Linked DNA regions of Alkalihalobacterium alkalinitrilicum. The protein of the gene in region 1 binds, or shares a complex with, the protein of each later gene. Links are inferred from orthologs where the notes say so. Each region holds a gene or a part of one and is shown in the gene's direction. Other genes may lie near its edges. The genes, in order: uvrA and mfd.

Region 1 (3,714 bases):
CGATTTTAGATGCGGATAAAGAAGGCTTTTTGCGTTCTGAACGATCCTTGATTCAAACGATCGGTCGTGCTGCCCGTAATGCAAACGGTCATGTTATTATGTATGCCGATAAAATCACGAAATCGATGAAAATTGCGGTCGATGAAACGAGCCGTCGTCGCCAAATTCAAGAAGAATATAACGAAAAACATGGAATTACACCGACGACGATTCAAAAGAAAATTCCAGATATGATACAAGCAACTTATGCTGCAGAGGCGGATGAAACATATACAGCAGCGGCACCAACGATGAAAATGAGTAAAAAGGATCGCCACGCGATGATCGAACGAATGGAAAAGGATATGAAAGATGCAGCAAAAGAGTTAAACTTCGAACGTGCAGCAGAATTGCGTGATTTAATTTTAGAGCTAAAAGCGGAAGGATGAAGGTAATATGGCACTCGATAATATTATCGTTAAAGGCGCACGTTCGCATAACTTAAAAAATATTGATGTGACGATTCCTCGGAATAAGTTAGTCGTATTAACGGGACTTTCAGGTTCGGGAAAATCTTCACTTGCTTTTGATACAATTTACGCAGAAGGGCAACGTCGTTATGTCGAGTCGTTGTCCGCCTATGCCCGCCAATTCCTTGGGCAAATGGACAAACCAGATGTCGACGCGATCGAAGGGTTGTCGCCAGCGATTTCAATCGACCAAAAGACGACGAGTCGAAATCCACGTTCAACGGTCGGAACCGTGACGGAAATTTACGATTATTTACGTCTTCTTTTTGCGCGGATTGGGCGTCCTGTTTGTCCGAAGCATGGAGTGGAAATCAGTTCACAGACGGTACAGCAGATGGTGGACCGGATTATGGAGTATCCAGATCGAACGAAAATGCAAATATTAGCGCCGATCGTTTCAGGACGGAAAGGCGAGCACGTCAAAGTATTGGAAGATATAAAAAAACAAGGCTTTGTTCGGGTCCGTGTCGATGGTGAAATGCGTGAAGTCGCAGAAGAAATTGAGTTGGATAAAAATAAGAAACATAGTATTGAAGTTGTCATTGATCGGATTGTGATGAAAGAAGGAATTGCAGCACGACTTACTGACTCGATTGAAACCGCGTTAGGTTTAGGTGATGGGCGTTGTCTCGTTGATGTAATGGGAGAAGAAGAGTTGCTTTTCAGTCAGCATCATGCTTGCCCCCATTGTGGTTTTTCGATTCCAGAGCTTGAGCCACGCATGTTTTCTTTTAATAGTCCGTTTGGGGCTTGTCCATCATGTGACGGTTTAGGAACGAAGCTTGAAGTCGACTTAGACCTTGTCATTCCTGACCGATCTCGATCGCTTAATGACCATGCGATTGCTCCATGGGAACCGACAAGCTCTCAATATTACCCGCAATTATTAAAGTCGGTTTGTGATCATTATGGAATCGATATGGATATGCCTGTTGAGCAAATTCCAGAGTCGTTATTAAATAAAGTGTTATATGGAAGTGGTACGGAACAAATTTACTTCCGTTATGAAAATGAATTTGGGCAAGTTCGTGAAAACAACATTGTATTTGAAGGAGTATTGAATAACATTGCCCGTCGCTACCACGAAACATCATCCGATTACATTCGCGAACAAATGGAAGGCTATATGGCGCAACATCACTGTCCGAAATGTAAAGGAAACCGTCTGAAAAAAGAAAGCCTTTCAGTACTCATAGGTGGCGGTCATATAGGTGATATTACGGCGCTGTCGGTCAAAGACGCGAAAACGTACTTTGATCAACTTGACCTTACGAATAAAGAACTTGCGATTGCTCGGCTCATTTTAAAGGAAATTAATGAACGTCTCGGCTTTCTGATCAATGTTGGACTCGATTATTTATCATTACAGCGCTCGGCAGGAACACTTTCAGGTGGGGAGGCCCAGCGCATTCGTTTAGCCACGCAAATTGGTTCATCTTTAATGGGGGTACTCTATATTTTAGATGAGCCGTCGATTGGCTTGCATCAACGGGACAATGATCGACTAATAGAAACGTTAAAGCATATGCGTGATTTAGGAAATACGTTGATTGTTGTTGAACATGATGAAGATACAATGATGGCTGCTGATTACCTCATTGATATCGGACCAGGCGCAGGGGTTCACGGAGGAACGATCACAGCACAAGGTACGCCAGAGGAAATTATGAAAGATCCAAAATCCTTAACTGGAGAATATTTATCAGGGGAAAAATTCATCCCACTGCCCGTTGAGAGACGGAAGTCGGACGGACGTACGTTAACGATTAAAGCGGCGACGGAAAATAACTTACAAAAAGTCAATGTCGATATACCTCTCGGTGTTTTTGTTGCGGTTACGGGTGTATCAGGATCTGGAAAAAGTACATTAATCAATGAAATTTTATATAAATCACTTGCCCAAAAATTGCATAGAGCAAAAGATAAGCCAGGAGCGCATAAAGAAATTACAGGTTTAGAACATGTAGATAAAGTCATTGATATTGACCAGTCACCGATCGGACGTACGCCACGTTCTAATCCTGCGACGTATACGGGTGTATTTGATGATATTCGTGACGTATTTGCGTTAACGAATGAAGCGAAAGTCCGCGGATATAAAAAAGGGCGGTTTAGCTTTAACGTTAAAGGCGGACGTTGTGAGGCGTGTCGTGGAGATGGAATCATCAAAATCGAAATGCACTTTTTACCTGACGTCTATGTACCTTGTGAGGTCTGTCATAGCAAGCGTTATAACCGCGAAACGTTAGACATAAAGTATAAAGGAAAGACGATTGCCAATGTATTGGAAATGACAGTTGAAGATGGACTCGAATTTTTCGCAAACATCCCGAAAATTAAGCGAAAGATTGAGACACTTGCTGATGTTGGCTTAGGTTATATGAGATTAGGGCAACCAGCGACTACGTTGTCTGGAGGAGAAGCCCAACGCGTAAAGCTTGCCTCTCAATTGCACAAACGATCAACAGGAAAAACGTTATATATTTTAGATGAACCAACAACAGGACTACATGTGCATGATATTGATCGTCTTTTAAAAGTTCTGCAACGTTTAGTTGATAACGGGGATACAGTTCTTGTGATTGAGCATAATTTAGATGTCATTAAAACTGTGGATTATATTATTGATCTAGGACCAGAAGGCGGCGATAAAGGTGGTCAAATAGTCGCAACTGGAACACCTGAAACTGTTGTGAATGCCACGGGGTCTTACACGGGTTATTACTTAAAGCCCATTTTAGAAAGAGACTTCAAGCGTATGGAAGCACGTGTAAAAGAAAAAGAATTATTGAACAAATAAGTTTGGTCATAGGTCATATTAAGAATTTATTGCGTGAAATTTTATCCCGCAACAACTAGCAGTAATACCCCACTTCAGGAGTTCGAGAAATTAAAGAAGGGTAAGTGGGGGATAAACACTGCCAGTAACAACTAAATGAACACAGACGTTGCCACGTCCTGTGGCAACGTCTATGTAACCCACATCATGTGGGCCTCAACTTACCATCAGTGGGGGAAGAGAAATACCCTCACTGATGGAAGTTTAACTTGATAAAATTGAAACTTTTCTCTTCTTACGACGTATGTATTATTGAATTAAGAAATGATTTCCATAGAGGAGATGTCGAAATGGAAGAACGTAAAATGATTTTGAAGATGATTGAAGACGGCAAAATTACGGCTGAAGAAGGATTAAAATTATTAA
Region 2 (4,406 bases), 590 kb from region 1 along the record:
GTGTCATCGACAAGGAGGGAAATCTATGGCCATTCATTATCAATGTCGCCATTGTCAGTTAGATCTTGGTAAAATAGAGGAAGCAACGCTCACATCCACTCAACTAGGGTTTGATCATTTAAATGATGTGGAACGAAATGAAATGATCAATTATGATGGTACTGGTAATATTCATGTAAAAGTCATATGCGAAGATTGTCAAGAAGCGTTAAGCAGGAATCCTGATTTACATCAATTAGAATCATTTATTCAGTAAATACAGTTGAAATCAATCAGTGTACAACAGCTTTGGTTGTAAAACCAAAGCATTTTTCTATTGTCTAGTCGAGTCTAAGAAACTTATTGTCGAAACTTGAGACTTAACTAGTGAAAAGTAATCATTTCAAGAAAACATGAAGGAAAAAGAGGGAAAAACAATAGCTACATAGAAAATACAAAATAACTATAGAATAGGTACAACCATATTATCAGTATGTTAGTAATAGATGGTCGAAAGTAATAGGGGGAACATCCATGTTTGGCTTACAACAATATATATTAGAAAGTGATGAAATTAAAGCGGTTTCAACTAGTGTAGAAGCAGGTCTTTCAGAACAACTAATTACAGGGCTTACTGGTTCGGCGAGAACACTGTTTTTATCTGCACTTTACCAGGATATCAAAAGTCCTCAACTAGTCATTACCCATAACTTATTTCAAGCACAGAAATTGTATGAAGATCTTTCAACACTTGTCGATAGTAGCAAAGTGTTTCTTTACCCTGTCAATGAGTTAATTTCTTCTGAGATCGCCATTGCGAGTCCTGAGATGCGTGCACAGCGTATCGAAGTATTAAACCAGCTTGTAAACGGATATGAAGGAATTGTTATTGTACCAATGGCAGGTTTCAGGAGGTTACTACCTCCAGCTCAGCTATGGAAAGACAGTCAATGTCATTTGAAAGTGGGTACGGATATTGACTTAGAAAAACTTCTATATAAATTAATAAAGATCGGTTACGTTCGAACAGATATGGTTGCTTCACCAGGGGAGTTCTCTATTCGGGGAGGAATAGTAGACATTTATCCCTTAACTGAAGAGCAGCCTATTCGTATTGAATTTTTTGATACGGAAATCGATTCACTTCGTTACTTTAGTGTGGAAGACCAACGTTCACAAGGTCAGTTAGAGGAAATTGTTATTGGACCAGCGAATGAGCTTATTCTCGATGAAGAGCACTTTATTAAAGGCGCGGAACGACTCGAGGAAGGGTTATCCCAAACGTTAAAAAAAATTAAAGCAAAAACGGTTAAGGAAAAAATTACCCAACATATTTCGTATGAAGTTAGTCAATTAAGACAGAAAATTGCTTTTCAAGGTATGAATAAATACATGTCGTTGTACTACGATGAAAAAGCAACCATCCTTGATTATGTTGGCAAAAATAGTGTGCTGATCATTGATGAAATAAGTCGTGTACAAGAGATGGCGACTAATTTAGAAAAGGAAGAAGCCGAATGGTTAACCGCACTTTTAGAACAGGGTGAGGTAATAGTCGATCTTGAAATGTCTAAACCATTTGAGAAATCTATAAGTGCGTCCAATTGTCCAATCATTTATTTATCGTTATTTTTAAAGCACGTTCCTTCAACGAATCCTAAAAACATCGTAAACATCAATTGTAAAGCGATGCAAAATTTCCATGGACAATTACATTTGTTAAAAACGGAGACCGATCGTTGGTTGAAAGCAAAATGGACGGTCCTATTTTTAGCAGCCACTAAAGATCGAGCAAAGCGGCTTCAGCACGTTCTTGATGATTATAAAATAGAGGCTGAATTAATTGAAGATAAAAGCCCACTTCTCCAAGGAAGATCACAAATATTAACTGGAACATTGAATAGTGGCTTTGAACTACCTCTTCAAAAACTCGTTGTCATCACTGAAGAAGAAGTCTTTACAAAAAAAGTGAAACGAACACAGCGAAAACAAAAAATATCAAATGCAGAACGAATTAAGAGTTATTCAGAATTACAAGTCGGTGACCTCGTTGTTCATTCTAATCATGGGATTGGTAAATATTTAGGAATTGAAACACTGGAAATCAATGGGACACATAAAGACTATTTGCATTTAAGATATGCAGGAAATGACAAGCTATATGTTCCGGTTGAACAAATTGATCAAGTCCAAAAATATGTAGGTAGTGAAGAAAAGGAACCAAAGATTTATGCTTTAGGTGGTAGTGATTGGAAGAAGGTAAAACGTAAAGTTCAATCTTCTGTAGAGGATATAGCCGATGATCTGATTAAGCTTTATGCAGAACGAGAAGCGAGTGTTGGTCATGCATTTACGAAAGACGGCCACGAACAACAAGAATTTGAAAACTCCTTTCCTTATCAAGAAACAGAAGATCAAATTCGAGCCATTGAAGAAATTAAAGAAGATATGGAAATACAAAGGCCGATGGACCGACTTCTTTGTGGGGATGTTGGTTACGGAAAAACTGAAGTTGCCATTCGAGCTGCTTTTAAAGCGATTATGGATGGCAAACAAGTGGCAGTTCTTGTTCCAACAACGATTCTTGCTCAGCAACATTATGAAACAATTAAAGAACGATTCTCAGAATTTCCAATTGGAATTGGTGTTTTAAGTCGTTTTCGTTCACGAAAAGAACAAAATGAAACGATTAAAGGTTTGAAGGCAGGAACGGTTGATATTGTTGTTGGAACGCATCGCTTATTATCAAAGGATGTTGTTTATAAAGATTTAGGGTTACTGGTCGTTGATGAAGAACAACGATTTGGAGTCACACATAAAGAAAAAATTAAACAATTAAAATCAAATATTGATGTATTAACTTTAACGGCAACTCCAATTCCAAGAACCCTTCATATGTCAATGCTAGGTGTAAGGGATTTATCAGTCATTGAGACTCCACCTGAAAATCGATTTCCTGTGCAAACGTATGTTGTTGAATACAATGCATCTCTCGTAAAAGAAGCGATTGAACGGGAATTAACGCGAGGTGGTCAAGTTTATTTCTTATACAATCGAGTGGAAAGTATTACGAAAATGGCAGATCAAATTTCGATGCTTGTTCCTGATGCAAAAGTATCGTTTGCGCACGGTCAGATGAACGAACGAGAGCTGGAATCGATCATGATTGACTTTCTTGAAGGAAATAGTGATGTGCTTGTGACTACAACGATCATCGAAACAGGTGTAGATATTCCAAATGTGAATACACTAATCATTTATGATGCAGATAAAATGGGTCTATCACAACTTTACCAAATTCGTGGTCGCGTCGGTCGTTCAAATCGAGTGGCCTATGCTTACTTTACGTATCAGCGTGATAAAGTGCTTACAGAGGTTGCAGAAAAACGTTTACAAGCAATCAAAGAGTTTACAGAGCTTGGTTCAGGCTTTAAGATCGCAATGCGGGATTTATCCATTCGCGGGGCTGGAAACTTATTAGGAGCCCAACAACATGGGTTTATTGAATCTGTCGGTTTTGATCTATATTCTCAAATGTTAAAAGAAGCCATAGAAGAGCGAAAAGGTGATAAGCCAAAAGAACCGCCATTTACTGTAGAAATTGACATGCTTGTTGATGCATACATTCCTGAGTCATATATACAAGATGCCAAGCAAAAAATCGAAATGTATAAAAGATTTCGAGCGGTTGAAAGTATGGAGGATCTTACAGATTTACAAGATGAACTCATTGACCGTTTTGGCGACTACCCAGAAGAAGTCGCTGATTTGTTAAGTATTGCAAAAATTAAATTATATTCGAAACAAGAAAAGGTTAGTGAAATTACACAATCGAAAGATAATTGCACATTATTGATGACAGAAGAAGAAAGTAAACGGGTAGATGGTGCAAAATTATTTGAATTAATAAATCAACTTGGGCGAGCAGTATCCTTAGGGACATCTGGTGATAGAATAAAAGTTGTAATTAAAACAAAAGGAATGACAAGCAAAGATTTACTTTTGACGTGCGAAAGGCTTTTAAGTGACCTTCATCAAGTCAAAAAGCCCCAATAGAGCATGCTGACATACCTACATGAAAAAATTGGAAATGCCAATCTAGCAAGAAATATGAAAAATTGGTGAATAGTTCTTTTCTAACAATAGATAATATAGACAAGACGAATTCATCATTAGTGGATGGTTTTCTGATGTTAAAAAATTAAATGATGTTTTTTAACAACCATTTCCTATGCTACTACATCATTAGAAAGTGAGGCATCTAGGTATGAAAGCTACTGGAATTGTTCGTCGTATTGATGATCTAGGTCGAGTTGTCATTCCGAAAGAAATTAGACGTACTTTACGAATACGTGAAGGTGACCCATTGGAGATTTTCGTTGACCGAGACGGCGAGGTCATATTGAAGAAGTACTCGCCAATTTCTG

Evidence for each region.
Region 2: the proteins of uvrA (region 1) and mfd are in contact, whole or in part, in a crystal structure (PDB 4DFC), measured with the Escherichia coli proteins. The link is inferred for Alkalihalobacterium alkalinitrilicum from one-to-one orthologs.

Annotation. Positions count from the first base shown.
Region 1 is NZ_KV917368.1:4,260,796-4,264,509, forward strand. What follows is about bases 124-3,509. They hold uvrA (excinuclease ABC subunit UvrA), read left to right. Parts: upstream 124-435; coding sequence 436-3,309; downstream 3,310-3,509. Other genes in these bases: uvrB (excinuclease ABC subunit UvrB), read left to right, coding at 124-428. Outside these bases: more of uvrB, read left to right, coding at 1-123; BK574_RS20630 (DUF4097 family beta strand repeat-containing protein), read left to right, coding at 3,639-3,714. UniProt on the Escherichia coli protein: The UvrABC repair system catalyzes the recognition and processing of DNA lesions. UvrA is an ATPase and a DNA-binding protein. A damage recognition complex composed of 2 UvrA and 2 UvrB subunits scans DNA for abnormalities.
Region 2 is NZ_KV917368.1:3,675,034-3,679,439, reverse strand. The notes cover bases 158-4,235. They hold mfd (transcription-repair coupling factor), read left to right. Parts: upstream 158-513; coding sequence 514-4,035; downstream 4,036-4,235. Other genes in these bases: BK574_RS17905 (anti-sigma-F factor Fin), read left to right, coding at 158-256. In the rest of the region: more of BK574_RS17905, read left to right, coding at 26-157; spoVT (stage V sporulation protein T), read left to right, coding at 4,247-4,406. UniProt on the Escherichia coli protein: Couples transcription and DNA repair by recognizing RNA polymerase (RNAP) stalled at DNA lesions. Mediates ATP-dependent release of RNAP and its truncated transcript from the DNA, and recruitment of nucleotide excision repair machinery to the damaged site.